Regions from separate parts of the Metabacillus sp. RB-C-LZQ-3-1 genome, predicted to be linked through region 1. Evidence: predicted binding sites of a transcription regulator. Region 1 holds the regulator's gene; the other holds the start of a gene.

Region 1 (8,065 bases):
TGTTTCTGCTTCAAAACTTCCATCAGATGAAAGCTCAAGATGTCGATTTTTTACAATGAGAGTGGCATTCCCTACGTTTCCTTTAAGAGCAATTTTATGTATATGATGGAACATTTGATAATCCGAACGGTTTGATAAATGCGTACCAAGAAGTTGATGTATAAATAATGCTGGGATTGGTTTTGTAATATAATGAATTTGTTTTTCGATCGTACTTCCATGAGCTGAACGAGCTGATGTCCAGTGAAAGTCTTGAAACAGATGGTAGATTTTAGATTCCCGTCCAAAGTAATGACTCGCAAACTCTTCTTCTATTAAATAAATATAATAGTGTCTCACCATTTCACTCTCCCCAACCATTCTATTTCTCTAATTATATAAGAAATCAAAAGAAATAATTGTCTTAAACTGGAGAGATAAGCCACTATTTTTGTCGAACGAATCTACTTATTTACAAATTCATAGAAAAGCGCGAGCGCCTTGGTTAGCCTAGGGCAAATAACCCCACTTTGTAATAAAAGGTGTTCTTTGCCTTCTATTACAAAGTCGTTAGACCCTGGAGGCTTTCGCTGTATTGCACTTACACATCCTGTGCGATCTAAGGCTAGGCGCTGGAGCTAGACTCTAAAACTAAGTGCAAAGAGTTTTAAACTAGCTTATCTAAAAAAATAAGAGGAGAAATAGATCTCTCCCCCCTGCTATTAATGAAGATCTTTTCTTCTCTCATTTTTAATTTTTTGAGGAGTTACATCATTTCCATTTGGATCAACAACTGTAACACCCTTTAGTGTACTTTTCATTGATGAACGAAAAGCTTGTAAATATTCTTTTCGCAAAGCTTGTTGTTCTGTCTTCTCTTTCTCTGTTAAGCCTTTTGCTTTTGATTTCTTTGATAATTCATTTATACGATCTATTTTAGACTTTGGTAACATATCAGTACTCCTCTCATAACTAGTAACTATTCTAATCAACAAAATGATAAGAAACTACAATCATGTTTTAGATTATTTAATATTTTGGTTTAATACCACAAATGTCATCATACTAAATTGAGAGGAAAATAACAACTGAATGAACATCAATGTCTCATTGAACATTACTATCATCTGAATTAATTTGAAGCTTTTCTACGTGTTCCTTATACCTCCTATGAACTGTTGCTTTGCTTACTTCGAAGCCGACACCTCTAAGGGTAGCAGCTATTTCATGAAATGTTAGCTTTTTATCTCTTAACTTAAGTATTTCTTCAATTGGTACCTCGATCTTCTCACGACCTCCACCTTGATCCTGGTTTTTTAAATTATTCTGAGGCTTAAATCCATTCTCAATAGCCCGATTCATCCCTCTTTTAATCTTGTAATTGATAAGTTTTCTTTGAAACTCTTCCACTGCAGCTAAAATATTCAATACCATTGAATCCGTTTCTGATAGTTCAGGTTCACCCTTTTCGTTTAGTGTGAATACTGTAGCTTCTAACTTTTTTATTTCGTGTAAAAGGGCAATTTTCGCGTGTCCTCTCCCTAATCTTGTATCATCTTGAACTAGAAGAACCGATGCCTTCTTATCTTTTAATAATGCAAGTGCTTCAATAATTCCATCACGGTCTACATCATAACCACTATGTCTATCTTCTATTACTTTTATCACGTCCATATTATGAGAAGCAGCTAATGATAGTAACTCTTCCTTTTGTCTCTCAATTGACGTGTCCTGCGTATCTTTCTCGGTACTTACTCGACAATAAACAACCGCCTTCATAAACTATCACATCACCTTAACCAAAAAATCTTACTATTTATTCACTAGCAATCTGATGAAATTGATAAATTTCTTCTTTTTGTACTGGGACAAAAACAATGTCTCCAGGTTTTATTGTAGTAGAATAAAGATTATTTTTTTCCTGAACCCATTTGACAAATTCTTGCTTTGAAATATTTTTATTCTCTTGGAATTGATCAGCAATTGTCCAAAGACTATCGCCTTCTTTAATTTCAACTTGATGATAATTTTCTAAGCTATCTGTTTTATTAGTGTAAGTAATTCCTACTGTTATTGCTAGTAGAACGACAAAAAAAGCTAGTATGTAAGATAATGATTCCCTTTTCATAATAACACCCCATAAGAATATTTGTTCGTATTTATAAACTCAGTATAGTACGAACAACTGTTCTAGTCAAGTGTTTTTTCGAACTTATGTTTGTATATATAGGTAAAAGATGCTATAATAAACATAAATTAGAGGATCCGAGGTGTCACAAAGGATGACGAAACTATCAAAAAGACAACAAGATATTTTAAGTTTTATAAAAGATGAGGTCCAAAAGAAAGGTTACCCACCTTCCGTTCGTGAAATTGGTGAAGCAGTAGGACTAGCATCAAGCTCCACAGTTCATGGTCATTTAGCTAGATTAGAATCAAAAGGATTAATTAGACGGGACCCTACAAAACCTAGAGCAATCGAAATCTTAGAAGAAGAAACATCCCATATCCCTAAGAACAATGTCATTAATGTTCCAGTAATCGGGAAGGTAACAGCAGGTCTTCCTATTACTGCAATCGAAAATGTTGAAGAATATTTTCCTTTACCAGATCGCTATGTTTCAGATGATGAACATGTATTCATGTTAGAAATTATGGGTGAAAGTATGATTGAGGCTGGAATTTTAGATGGTGATTTAGTAATCGTTCGCCAGCAGCAAACAGCAAACAACGGTGATATTGTTGTTGCTATGACAGATGATGATGAGGCAACATGTAAAAGATTTTTTAAGGAAAAAGATTATATTCGCCTGCAACCTGAAAATTCAACTATGGAACCTATTATTTTACGAAATGTTAGTATATTAGGAAAAGTAATTGGCGTTTATCGCACTGTACACTAAGTATTGAAGGATAAGCTTTTTTTATAGCAGCAAAAAAGCCTCGACAATTTGTCGAGGCTTTTTACTATTAATACATTGACATGTATTGCTCTCTTTCCCATGGGTGAACCTGTGTACGGAACATATCCCACTCGATTTCTTTTGCTTCAATAAAGTGCTCAAATAAGTGTTCACCTAAAGCATGCTTCATTGTGCTGTCAGCTTTTAATAAATCTAATGCTTGAGCTAATGTTGCCGGTAAATCAACGATTCCATTTTCAACACGCTCTTCTTTAGACATAACATAAATGTTACGATCAATTGGTTTTGGAGCATCAAGATTATTTTTAATCCCATCAAGACCTGCAGCTAATAAAACACTCATTGCTAAATAAGGGTTTGCAGCAGGGTCAACACTACGTACTTCAACACGAGTACTTAAACCACGCGAAGCTGGAATACGAATTAGTGGACTTCTGTTTTGTGCAGACCAAGCAACATAACAAGGTGCTTCATAACCAGGAACAAGACGTTTGTATGAGTTTACAGTTGGGTTTGTCACTGCAGTAAATGCAGGTGCATGTTTAATAATTCCTGCGATAAATTGTCTTGCAGTATCACTTAATTGCAGATCACCATTTGGATCAAGGAATGCATTTTCCCCTTTACTGAATAAAGATAAGTTACAGTGCATACCTGAACCATTAACACCAAATAATGGTTTTGGCATAAATGTAGCATGTAAACCATGCTTACGAGCAATTGTCTTTACAACTAGTTTAAATGTTTGAATATCATCACATGCTTTAATTGCAGAAGCATATTTAAAGTCAATCTCATGTTGTCCTGGAGCCACTTCGTGGTGAGAAGCTTCAATTTCGAAGCCCATTTCTTCAAGCTCTAGAACGATATCACGACGGCAGTTTTCACCAAGATCCGTTGGTGCTAAGTCAAAGTAACCGCCATTATCATTAAGTTCAAGTGTTGGCTCGCCTTTTTCGTCTAATTTAAATAAGAAGAATTCCGGCTCTGGCCCTAAGTTAAAATCAGTAAATCCAAGCTCTTCCATTTCACTTAGGATACGACGTAAATTATTACGTGGGTCACCTGCAAATGGAGTTCCATCTGGATTATAGATATCACAAATAAAACGAGCTACTTTTCCTTTTTCAGCAGTCCAAGGGAAGATAACAAATGTATCTAAATCAGGATATAAATACATATCAGACTCTTCAATACGGACAAAACCTTCAATTGAAGAACCATCAAACATCATTTTGTTATCAAGTGCTTTATCAAGCTGACTTACTGGAATTTCAACGTTTTTAATTGTTCCAAGAATATCCGTAAATTGTAAACGGATGTATTTTACATTATTCTCTTTTACTAAGCTCACAATATCTTCTCTTGAATATTTAGCCACCCTGAAAATCTCCTCTCCAATTTCAAAAAGTTATATTCAATTATTCATTGCTACTATATTAATGGAAAAATCTTGACATGTCACCATGTCTCAATGTAGGTCGATTAAAACGACCCGCCTGCATAAGCTCAGACTTAAGAAGTTTTCGTAATTCAGCATCACTTAAATCAGGTTTTTCAACTGTTTTAGGTTGCTCTTGTTTTTCTTCTTTATGTGAGCTTTTACGGGAGAAAATTTCCTTTATTCCCGCTAAGTTGACACCCTGTTCAATTAAATTACGAATCTCCAATAATTTATCTACATCGTTAAATGAAAATAATCTTCGATTGCTCTCCGTTCTAGCTGGAAAAATCAATTCATTTTCTTCATAATAACGAATTTGCCTTGCAGATAAATCAGTGAGCTGCATAACAATTCCAATAGGAAATAGGGGCATTGAGCGTCGAATATTATCACTCATGTTATTCGCTCCTTTTAGTTAACTGTTTTCATTATAACCTATGTAACATTATGTGTCAATTAAATGTCAGCTTACATAACATAGTTTCGTCATCTATTTTTGTAGTTAACTAACAATCGAGATTAAATTTTTGTCTATTAAAGAATCGACAGCTGAACAAACTGCAATTTTCACATGAGAGTATGTAAGTCCGCCTTGAACATATGCAACGTAAGGTGCCCGTAGCGGTCCATCAGCAGACAGCTCGATGCTAGCTCCTTGAATAAAAGTTCCTGCTGCCATTATGACATCATCCTCATACCCAGGCATATAGTTCGGGTATGGTGTTACATGTGAATTAATTGGTGATGAATACTGGATTGCTTGACAAAAAGCGACCATCATGTCTGGATCATCAAATTGAACAGACTGTATTAAGTCAGTCCTTTTACTGTTCCACATTGGGCTTGTCTTTAAACCCAATTCCTCTAAGAATGCGGAAGTAAATACTGCTCCCTTTAATGCTTGTCCCACTACATGCGGTGCCATAAAGAACCCTTGATACATCTCTTGCAAGCTATATAGAGACGCACCTGCTTCGGCTCCTATTCCCGGGGATGTCATACGAAATGCGCAGGCGTCGATTAAATCTTGTTTACCAACAAGATAACCACCTGTTTTGGCAAGTCCACCACCTGGATTTTTGATGAGTGATCCAGCCATTAGGTCTGCCCCTACATGACAAGGCTCCAGTTCTTCTACAAATTCACCATAGCAGTTATCTACGAAAATGACAATATCTTCTTTTAAGGATTTAACAAAATTAATCATTTCTTGAATTTCTGAAATTGTAAACGATGGTCTTGTGGCATATCCTTTAGATCTTTGAATTCCGATCATTTTTGTTTTATTGGTAATAGCTTGCTTTACTGCTTCATAATTTACTGCTCCATTTTCCTTTAATTCTACTGATTGATAATCGATTTGAAATTCTTTTAAAGAACCGATGCCACTTCCTCTTATCCCTACAATCTCTTCTAGCGTGTCATATGGCTTACCAGTGATATAAAGGAGTTCATCTCCTGGTCTTAAAACCCCAAACAATGCAATCGATATAGCGTGAGTACCTGAAATAATTTGTGGTCGAACTAATCCCGCTTCACCACCAAACACGTCTGCATAGACTTTTTCTAACGTATCCCTTCCAATATCATCGTAGCCATAACCTGTAGTCGGGATAAAGTGAGAGTCGCTTACCCTATGATGCTGGAAGCTTTTTAATACCTTAAATTGATTAACTTCACTCATTTTATCTATTACTGAATGAATTGAACGAATCTTTTTTTCTACATTCTCTACGATTGGTGCAAGTTTCTCACCATTTTTCAAAAAATCAAACATTTCTTAACCCTCTCCGTTAAACTTCTCTAGTTGTGAGTTGATCGAATGTTCAGGAAGAACGAAACCCTCTATTTCATACTTTTCACGTTTCTCATTAAATTCGATCTTTTCAATTAATGACTCTGTTTTCAATTGGGAAATCAATCTGCCTTCATTTGCCGGTACAAGGATGGAGTATTGTTTCATTGAATCCTTAGCAATTGTTTCAACCTTGGTCAATAACATTTCTAAGTCCGCTTCGTTAAAGGCTGTTATTTTCACATAATCAGCTGAAGGTGATGGAACAAATGATGCAGGAGTAAGATCCTTCTTATTATAAACGGTTAAAATCGGTCTATCTGATACTTCAAGTTGCTCTAAAAGTTTATAAACTGTTTTTTCATGGTTGGAATAGTCTTCATTAGAGCTATCAACTACGTGTAAAATAAGATCAGCTTCCTTTACCTCCTCTAAGGTAGAACGGAAAGCAGCGACAAGTGTTGTTGGTAAATCTTGAATAAACCCAACCGTATCTGTTATCAAAGCTTGATATGTTGAAGGTAACAGGACCTTGCGTGTCATTGGATCTAATGTAGCAAATAATAAATTTTCTTCATAACTGCCTGCTGTTGTTAAGCGATTAAAGATCGTTGATTTCCCAGCGTTTGTATAGCCAACTAACGCAATTTGAAACGCTTGGTTTTTCTTGCGACGTTCACGGTAGCGATTTCTATGGCGAACAACCGCTGCTAGCTGTTGTTTGATTTCATTAATGCGATTTCTGATATGCCGACGGTCAGTTTCTAATTGAGTTTCTCCTGGACCTCTTGTTCCAATACCTCCTCCTTGACGTGATAAGGCAATACCTTGCCCTGTTAATCTTGGGAGTAAATACTGAAGTTGAGCCAATTCCACTTGAAGCTTTCCTTCTTTAGACTTTGCACGCTGAGCAAAAATATCTAAAATCAACTGGGTTCGATCAATTATTCTTACATCTAAAATAGCAGACAAATTTCTAAGCTGACTTGGTGATAATTCATCATTAAAAATCACGATATCAGGACTTAGATCTTCCACTAAGTTTAGTAATTCATCAACTTTTCCTTTTCCAATATATGTAGCAGGATGCGGTCTTTCTCTTTTTTGAGTCAATTGAATGAGTACTTCACCGTTTGCCGTTTTCGTTAATGAAGCAAGCTCTTCCATCGAATAATGAAAATGTTCATCGTCCATCGTCTGCAATTGACACCCTGCCAATATAACCTTTTCTTTAAGTGAGTCTACTGTATTATTCAATCAAAAAACCCTTCCCTTACGCTGTTTTAGCAATTTAATCATACCAAAGATTTACGCTTATCACTAATTATTTCTATAGTATAGACTTTTTTCTTTCAGAAGTATTCTAAAAGCTTGCAACAATCCTGTAATAAAATCTTCCCCTAAAAAAAGAATTGACCTTTAGCTGACTTCCCATTTAAAATTGTCTGAGCTATATATTGAGCAGCTTGGAGGAATGACATTGACTTGGGAAGTTTTGAGTATTATTGGTACCATTGCTTTTGCAATAAGTGGCGCAATTGTCGCAATGGAAGAGGAATATGATATTTTAGGTGTATATATTCTAGGGATTGTCACCGCTTTTGGTGGAGGAGCTATTAGAAATTTGTTAATTGGCGTTCCTATATCAGCTTTATGGGAGCAAGGTCTATTGTTTCAAATTGCTCTTTTTGCTATGACATTGGTCTTTCTATTTCCTCATCGCTTATTACAACACTGGCATAAATGGGGAAACCTCACAGATGCAATCGGACTTTCTGCATTTGCTATACAAGGAGCATTATATGCCGTTGAAATGTCTCATCCAATTAGTGCGACAGTAGTGGCTGCCGTGTTAACTGGAAGTGGTGGAGGTATTATTAGGGACTTATTAGCTGGTCGGAAACCCCTTGTTCTCAGAGCAGA
Region 2 (8,065 bases), on a different contig from region 1:
GTTTATTTCACTATGGATACATGGCCCGAAATGGGCTACTCTTTACATATATAGAATTTATTTGACGATTTCCTTAATAGATCATTTGGAAGACTTTATTTAAATATAATTATTGGAGCTGAGTGAATGAATCCATTGTCCAATTCAACACAAATAATGAAAATCACATTGCCTACTCCTTTTCCAGTAGGTGATGTAAATGTGTATCTCATAAAGGGAGAGCGTTTAACATTGATAGATACAGGCGCTAAAACGAAGGAATCATGGCATTCGTTCACACAGCAGTTAAAAAGCTATGGCTTCACCTTTAAAGACATTGAGCAAATTATTATTACACACCATCACCCAGATCATGTTGGCATGCTAGATTACTTTGATCGAGAATTGCCAATCTATGGTCATCCCTTTACTCAACCTTGGTTGAATAAAGATCCACAATTTATGCAAAACCAGACAAACTTTTTTAATCGTTTATTTTTAAAGTTTGGACTAGACGATGTATTTTTTCCTTATATTAGAACCATAAACGAACCATTAAAGTTTTCGTGTAATCGTGAGCTGAAGTACTTTATCAGAGAGGGAATGACAATTGATGGACTTCCTGGTTGGATTGTTTTAGAAACACCAGGTCATGCACAAAGTCATATTGTTTTATATCATGAAAAGTCCGGAGTATTAATCGGAGGAGATCTTTTATTAAAAGATATTTCACCCAATCCTTTATTAGAGCCTCCGATGGTAAAAGATATGATTGATCGGCCAAAACCACAATTGCAGCTAAACCGATCTCTTACAAGGTTATTAGATTTACCGCTTTCTACTGTTTATCCAGGTCATGGAGAAATGATTACGGAAGCTCATCATCTTATTACATATCGCTTGAAAAAACAGAGGGAAAGGGCGGAAATAGTACGTGGATTTTTAGAGAATAAACCTATGACCGCTTTTGACGTATGCAAAACACTTTTTCCTACTATTTACGTTAAACAGCTTATGTTGACAATATCAGAAACTGTCGGACAGCTTGACTATTTAGATGAAATCGGTCAAATTAAAATCGATGAAACAAAAGAAACACACTTATATTATGCTGCTGAACGGTGAGGGGGATCCATTTGAATTCACGTATACAAGGCTGCTATGTTGCGATTACAGGTGCTTCTAGCGGAATTGGAGAAAAGATTGCAATCGAATGCGCCAAGCAAGGGGCACATGTCGTTTTACTTGCTAGAAGAAAAGACCTTTTAGCGAAACTTTCTGAACGTATAAAGAACGATTATGGTGTGTCCTGTTACTATTATTCACTAGATGTTCAGGATTTTGATTCAATTCAACGAGTATTTTCATTAATCGAATCAGATATTGGACATATTGATATTCTCGTAAATAATGCAGGGTTCGGAATTTTTAGTGAAGTATTACATTCTTCACTTGATGAAATGAAGAACATGTTTGAGGTAAATGTTTTTGGATTAATTGCAAGTACGAAAATGGTGCTTCCTGCAATGGTGGAAAGAAGAAAAGGGCATATCATTAATATTGGATCACAAGCCGGTAAAATTGCTACGCCTAAATCAAGCCTTTATTCTGCAAGTAAACATGCAGTATTAGGATTTACAAACAGCCTTCGCATGGAGGTGAAGCATCATAATATTTTTGTCACCTCAGTTAACCCTGGTCCGATTAAAACAAGTTTTTTTGATATTGCGGATAGGGAAGGAAGTTATGTAAAAAATGTAGAACGCTGGATGCTTGACCCTGATAAGGTTGCACGCATCATTGTTGCTTCGATGCTTACTCCAAGGCGCGAAATTAATTTGCCAGGATGGATGAATGCTGGCAGTACACTATATCAAATCATGCCGAAGCTGTTTGAAAAACTGGCAGGAAATGCATTTTTTAAGAAATAGGCATAGTGCTACGCATTATGTCCTTTCTTTTTCCCTAATTTTATGAAGGTTTTAGTTATAATGAAAGAGGGATAATACAACTTAGGAAAAAGGAGTTGTTTCTATGATAGAATTACATTATTTTGACCGTAGCCATATACCGATATTAATGAGTTGGATCAATACACCAGAATTTCTTCTTCAATGGGCAGGACCGACTTTTCGCTTTCCTTTGTCAGAGCAGCAGATTGAAAAGTACATAGAGAACGCTAATTTTGATATGTCAAATACATTGGTTTATAGTGTTTTATTAAAAGAAACAGGAGATGTGATCGGACACATTGCTTTAACGAATATTGATAGAGAACATAAATCTGCTCGAGTTGGAAAAGTATTAATTGGGGATCAGCGTGTTCGTGGAAAAGGAATTGGTTATTTGATGGTGAGCGAATTGTTGAAAATCGCCTTCGAGCAGCTAAATTTGCATCGAGTCAGCCTGGGGGTTTTTGATTTTAACACATCTGCTATCGCCTGCTATGAAAAAGCAGGGTTTAAAAAGGAAGGATTACTCCGTGAATGCCGAAAAATAGGGAATCAATATTGGAGTCTATGGGAGATGAGTATATTAGCTCACGAATGGCAGGGGATTACTAAGTATCAAAAGTAGAAAAGAAAACATAAAGGTGGAAATCGCTTGGTTGAAAAGAAACAAACTCACATCTATACATTTTCATGTCATGAAGATGAGCTTTCCTTATGTCAATTAGAAATGCGCTCGTTATTTGGGTTTCACACAGAAACTAACATACTGGAAAGCTCCGTACGAATTGATCCTCGCCGAAGTCCGTTTATCAAAGAAAGAATTGATGTGATTTATAAGGCAAATAGTTTAGATGAGCTTGTTCAGCATGTGAGTGGATTTAAGGTTGAAAAGACGTTTAAAGTTATATTCATTGAACATACTCATACTACTGGTCTTCAAAAAATAGGTTTTGAAGGAAGACGTAAGATTGAACGGAAAATTGGCTTACAATTGTCAGGGCAGGTTGATTTACAAAAACCTGATCTATTATTTGCTGTTATAAAGGGAAGAGATCATTGGTTTTTTGGAAATTATATAAAAAGTGAATCGATTTGGTTATTCCATCAAAAAAAGCCTAATCATTATTCGACAGCTCTAAGTACACGGGTTGCAAGGGCGGTTGTAAACATTGCTGTTCCAACAATAACGGGTAAAAAGGTTATTGATCCTTGCTGTGGAGCCGGAACTGTTATGATAGAAGCATTATCGATGGGGATCGATATCGAAGGAAGTGACTTAAATCCTCTTGTTACCCAGCCTGCTCGTGAAAATATTGCTCATTTTGGTTACAAAGGAAAGGTTATCTTGAGAGACATGCGCGATGTGACAGAGCTCTATGATGTTGCCATTATTGATATGCCTTATAATCTTTGCTCTGTTTTAGAGCCTGAAGTACAGCTGGAAATGCTCCAAAATGCACGGGAATTTGCCAGAAAAGTCGTTGTTATTACAATTGAAACAATTGATTCTTTAATTGAAAGCGCAGGTTTTATTATTGCAGATAGATGTGTTGCTAAAAAAGGGAGCTTTACAAGACAAATTCTTGTTTGTTATTAATATTTTTGAGCCTATAAGCATAGGCTCTTATTTTTTACTCCTGATTAGTTATATAGCTATAAACAACATCTTCAACAACCTCATACCATTCACTTTCTTCGGTTTTGTCGACCTGGATTTTTTTGATTAAGTAAATGGAATCCTCTTCTGAAAGTGGGTCTTCGTCAAGATTTCGGCCATATTGTAGAAAGCTTTTTCTAAGCATTTTTATTAATATTTTGTCTTCCATTGTCCACCTCACTACCGGTAGTATACAATTTTTGCTTGGATTTTTCGATTGTTGGCAAACCATAGTTTTGTTGCTTTTATGGTGAAAACTACCATTGAAATCGAACGTATATTCCCTTAGTATAAAGAATATATTAAATACGAACATATATTCTTTTTGGAGGAAATGGCTATGATTGAAAACTACGATCAATTGCCGAAACGAAAGATTCTTTGCGTTGATATGAAAAGCTTTTATGCAAGCTGTGCTGCCGTTTTACTTGGATTAGATCCACTAACTTGTTATTTAGCTGTTGTAGGTGACAAGGAGCGACAAGGGAGCATTGTCTTAGCAGCTTCTCCACGATTAAAAAAGGAATTTGGAATTAAAACAGGCTCAAGGCTCTTTGAAGTACCAAATGACCCTCGTATCACCATTGTGAATCCCAAAATGGGGGTGTATATCAGGATTTCAACAGAATTAACAAGGTTGTTTCACCGCTATGTGCCAAAGGATGCAATTCATACTTATAGTGTGGATGAAAGCTTCATTGAAGTAAGTGGTGTTGAACATATTTGGGGAGATGCACAAATCATCGCAAATAAAATTCGCGATGATATGGAGCGTGAATTTGATCTTCCGAGTGCAATTGGCATTGGTCCTAACATGCTGCTAGCTAAAGTTTGTCTAGATACTGAAGCAAAAAAGAAAGGTGTAGCAGAGTGGACATACGATGATGTGAAAACGAAGCTTTGGAAGCTCGAGCCATTAAGTGAAATGTGGGGAATTGGATCAAGAGTGCAAAAAACATTAAATCGAATGGGGATTTTTAATGTTGGACAGCTTGCAAACTACCCCCTCGAGCTTCTTGAAAAGAAATTTGGGGTAATGGGAAACCAGCTTTACTATCATGCATGGGGAGTGGACTTATCGGAAATTGGTGCTCCGATCATGCAGGGACAAATCAGCTTTGGAAAAAGCCAAATTTTACTTCGTGATTATCCAGATCCAGAAGAAGTAAAGCATGTCATATTAGAGATTAGTGAAGAGGTTGCCCGCAGAGCCCGTCAGCATGGAAAGGTCGGTCGAACAATTAGTCTCGGAATTGGATATAGCCAGGATGAGTTTGGAGGCGGGTTTTATCGTTCTAAAACAATTGATGAGCCAACCAATATCACAATGGATATTTATGAAACATGTCTTCAATTATTTAAGAAATTTTATGCAAACAAAACGGTGAGAAAAATTTCAATCACTCTTTCAAACATTGAGAATGATAGTGAAATGCAGCTTGATTTATTTCGGCCAAACCGTACAAATCAGCGAATGCTTGGGTATGTCATGGATTCAATTCGCCATAAATATGGTTCGGATGCTATCTTACGCGCTGTATCCTATACTCCTGCTGGAACAGCGAAGCATCGTGCGAAGCTTGTTGGAGGCCATAAAGCATAGGAAGAAAACAACAGCATTTGTGTTTATACTTTCGTTAGTTTTTCTTTTAGCTTATTTCAATAATGGAAAAGCTGCGATGCCCCTCCTTTTGAATATTGTATATAGACTTATTGGTTTTAAGGGAGGGGTCATGTGGAAATTAATCAGACGTGTTTATCATATATAGCTTTGGGTGATTCTTTGACGGTAGGAGTTGGAGCATCGTTTTTAACACCCGGATTTGTCGGTCGCTACGCGAGATTAACAGAGAAAACGTTAGATAGACGAATATTTACGGAAATCTTTGCAAAATCGGGAATTGAGAGCAGTGGTGTATTAGATATTGTAAGAAGTGAACCATTACATCGGAAAATGAATCGTGCCAATATCATCACGATCTCTGCTTGTGGAAATGATCTTATCCAAGCAAGTAAAGATTTTATTAAATCAGGAGATCAAACAGACCTCGTACAATCAGTAAAAGAGTGTCATAGAAATATGATGAAAATAATGGCGACGATTCACGAGCTGAAAAAAGATTGTGGTGTACCATTTATCATTTATTTACTTAATTTATACAATCCGTTATCACAAGTCGCATTAGCGGATAAGTGGGTTAGATTGTTTAATCGACATTTGAGAAGCTTTGATAACAACAAAACGATTCGAGTTGTTGATATTTATACGGTATTCGAAGGCAGACAAGAAGAGCTTTTATCAAGAGATCGTATTCATCCGAATAATCTTGGATATCAAGAGATTGCAAATACATTAGTTCAATTAGGGTATCCAAAAGAATTTAATAAATAGTGCTAGTGAAGGTAGGGGTAAAGACATGATACGAGATAGAGGGAATATCAAATGGACATCAATGATGCTCCCCGAACATGTTAAATTGCTGAGAGATTGGTCTGAAGAAGATACTTACCAAGAAAATCCAGTACTTGATGAACAACAGCTAGAGCAATTTAACGAAACACTTTGCATGGCGATGGAGGAACATATGGAGATTGTTTTTACTTATTATAAAGACCATTTCCTCCATACATGCTCAGGGTTTGTGCACTATATAGATCCCATTCGGCATACGTTACGTATTGTTGATGAAGAAACTGGAGGTAGACTGGAGTTACCACTTCTATCTATCGTTGATGTTAAACGAAAATAGAGAATGTCTTACTTTTCTATACAAGTAGTAGAAACGATCTTCATGCAAGAATGAACGGTGTGTGGTAAACTAAGCTCATAAAGTTGTGAAGGAGATTTATCATGGAAGTGACATTTACAAAAGAAGCGATAGAACAGTTAACTCCCAAACTTAATGAGAATAACGAGAGATTATTAAAATTAAAATACGATACAGATGGCTGCGGATGTGTAATGAGTGGTGTAACAGCATTGTGGTTAGTAGAGGAGCAGGACCAAGGTGATATAAGGATCGAAACAAATCACGTACCTCTATTAGTAGAAAAAACAAAAATGGTCTTTTTGGATGAACAACTAACGATTTCATATAATGAAACAGCGAAAAGCTTCATGTTAAAAAGTCCTTCGCAAATTCTAAATCCACGCATGAGTTTACTTTTAAAGTAAGGAGCTTGAATATAGATGAAGGACCGATTAACCGCGATAAAAAACGTAGCATTAAACAAAACATGGGTGTCATTTTTACATGAAAACCATCCTTATAGCCTTTTGCATTGGTCAATAGGTGGAGTTCATGATGAAACAAAAGATGTATGGTTGCTTCAAGATGAAATGTCATTTGAGGCACAAGAATTTCCGACAATTGATGCAGCTATCCAATGGATGGAAGCAAATATGGAGAATATTTCTGATATCCTAGGTTAACGTTAACAAGAGGATGACTCAAAGTATTAACGTCCTGAGTCATCCTCTTGTTATTTTACAATCCTATGTCTTCTAAAAATTCATCAATAACTTTAGAATATTCCTCGCGATTTTCCGCATATGACATGGCATGTGAGCCCTTTTCAGCTATAAATAGCTTCTTAACTCCTTTTTTCTTTTCATAAAGTAATTTAGACATATCAGCAGGTATGTAATCATCGTCTTTACTGTGAATAAATAAAACAGGACTTTTAATATTTGGAATAGCTTGTAAGGGTGAGACTCCTTTAATGGAGTAGCGGTCCCTAAGCCGCACAAATGGCTTTGCAATTGGCATAACAAGAACACTAGGTATGTTAAACTCGACTTTAAGTCGGTAAAGCAGTTGAGCCTCGAGCTCAGAAAAAGGACAATCTGCAATGTAGAAGTCTGCACCATCTTCAACCATTCCAGCATAGAGAAGAGTTGTAACAGCTCCCATTGACTCCCCGTGGATACCTAAAACAATTGAGTCTCCAATATCTTTTTTTAACCAATGAACAACTGTTTGAAGATCGAATTTTTCATAATGGCCGTAACTGGTTGTTTTACCACCGCTTTCTCCATGTCTGCGATGATCGTATATAAGTACATTCCAACCTTTTTGAAGGAATAAATTCATGTATTTCACAGAGTTTAGTCGATTCACGGTTACACCATGGCAAATAATCATATATCTATTCGTAGCATAGGGTTCAAAAACAGAGCCCTTTATTGAATAACCAAACTTAGATTCAATCGAGAAATCTCTTCTTTCAAGAGCATCATATTCTTGTTGGTTATAAAGTCCAAATAGACTATCGCGATCAATAATCTCCTTATCATCTTTCTTTTTTATAAACATCAATTTATTAGTGAAGATAAAACCGATAAACAAAATATAGGATAGAAGAATAAGGAACGGAATAAAAACTTTTTTCACATGTTTACCTCCTAATATGACCTCAACATTATTTTACATGAACGACAAGGAGACTTCCAAGTAAGACTAAGAATATAAATAAA

What was found. Region 1 encodes LexA, which represses DNA repair genes until DNA is damaged. Its sites were predicted from a motif close to CGAACATATGTTCG; they were not measured.
Region 2: the regulator LexA is predicted to act here: its motif matches at 3,898-3,911, upstream of AC4GZ8_RS09210 (Y-family DNA polymerase).

The regions. Positions count from the first base shown of each region.
Region 1 is NZ_JBZFLI010000002.1:122,243-130,307, reverse strand. Features, by position in the region: gene sirA (sporulation inhibitor of replication protein SirA) at 1-342, opposite strand, end outside; gene AC4GZ8_RS03995 (DUF896 domain-containing protein) at 702-932, opposite strand; gene AC4GZ8_RS03990 (YneB family resolvase-like protein) at 1,087-1,758, opposite strand; gene yneA (cell division suppressor protein YneA) at 1,796-2,107, opposite strand; gene lexA (transcriptional repressor LexA) at 2,262-2,882, shown strand; gene glnA (type I glutamate--ammonia ligase) at 2,950-4,284, opposite strand; gene AC4GZ8_RS03970 (MerR family transcriptional regulator) at 4,343-4,744, opposite strand; gene AC4GZ8_RS03965 (methionine gamma-lyase family protein) at 4,850-6,124, opposite strand; gene hflX (GTPase HflX) at 6,128-7,336, opposite strand; gene AC4GZ8_RS03955 (trimeric intracellular cation channel family protein) at 7,623-8,065, shown strand, end outside.
Region 2 is NZ_JBZFLI010000004.1:336,831-344,895, forward strand. Features, by position in the region: gene AC4GZ8_RS09185 (MBL fold metallo-hydrolase) at 127-1,104, shown strand; gene AC4GZ8_RS09190 (SDR family NAD(P)-dependent oxidoreductase) at 1,116-1,910, shown strand; gene AC4GZ8_RS09195 (GNAT family N-acetyltransferase) at 2,014-2,556, shown strand; gene AC4GZ8_RS09200 (TRM11 family SAM-dependent methyltransferase) at 2,584-3,528, shown strand; gene AC4GZ8_RS09205 (YqzH family protein) at 3,563-3,757, opposite strand; gene AC4GZ8_RS09210 (Y-family DNA polymerase) at 3,929-5,191, shown strand; gene AC4GZ8_RS09215 (GDSL-type esterase/lipase family protein) at 5,324-5,980, shown strand; gene AC4GZ8_RS09220 (YolD-like family protein) at 6,006-6,338, shown strand; gene AC4GZ8_RS09225 (iron-sulfur cluster biosynthesis family protein) at 6,440-6,763, shown strand; gene AC4GZ8_RS09230 (DUF2552 family protein) at 6,779-7,021, shown strand; gene AC4GZ8_RS09235 (alpha/beta hydrolase) at 7,077-7,982, opposite strand.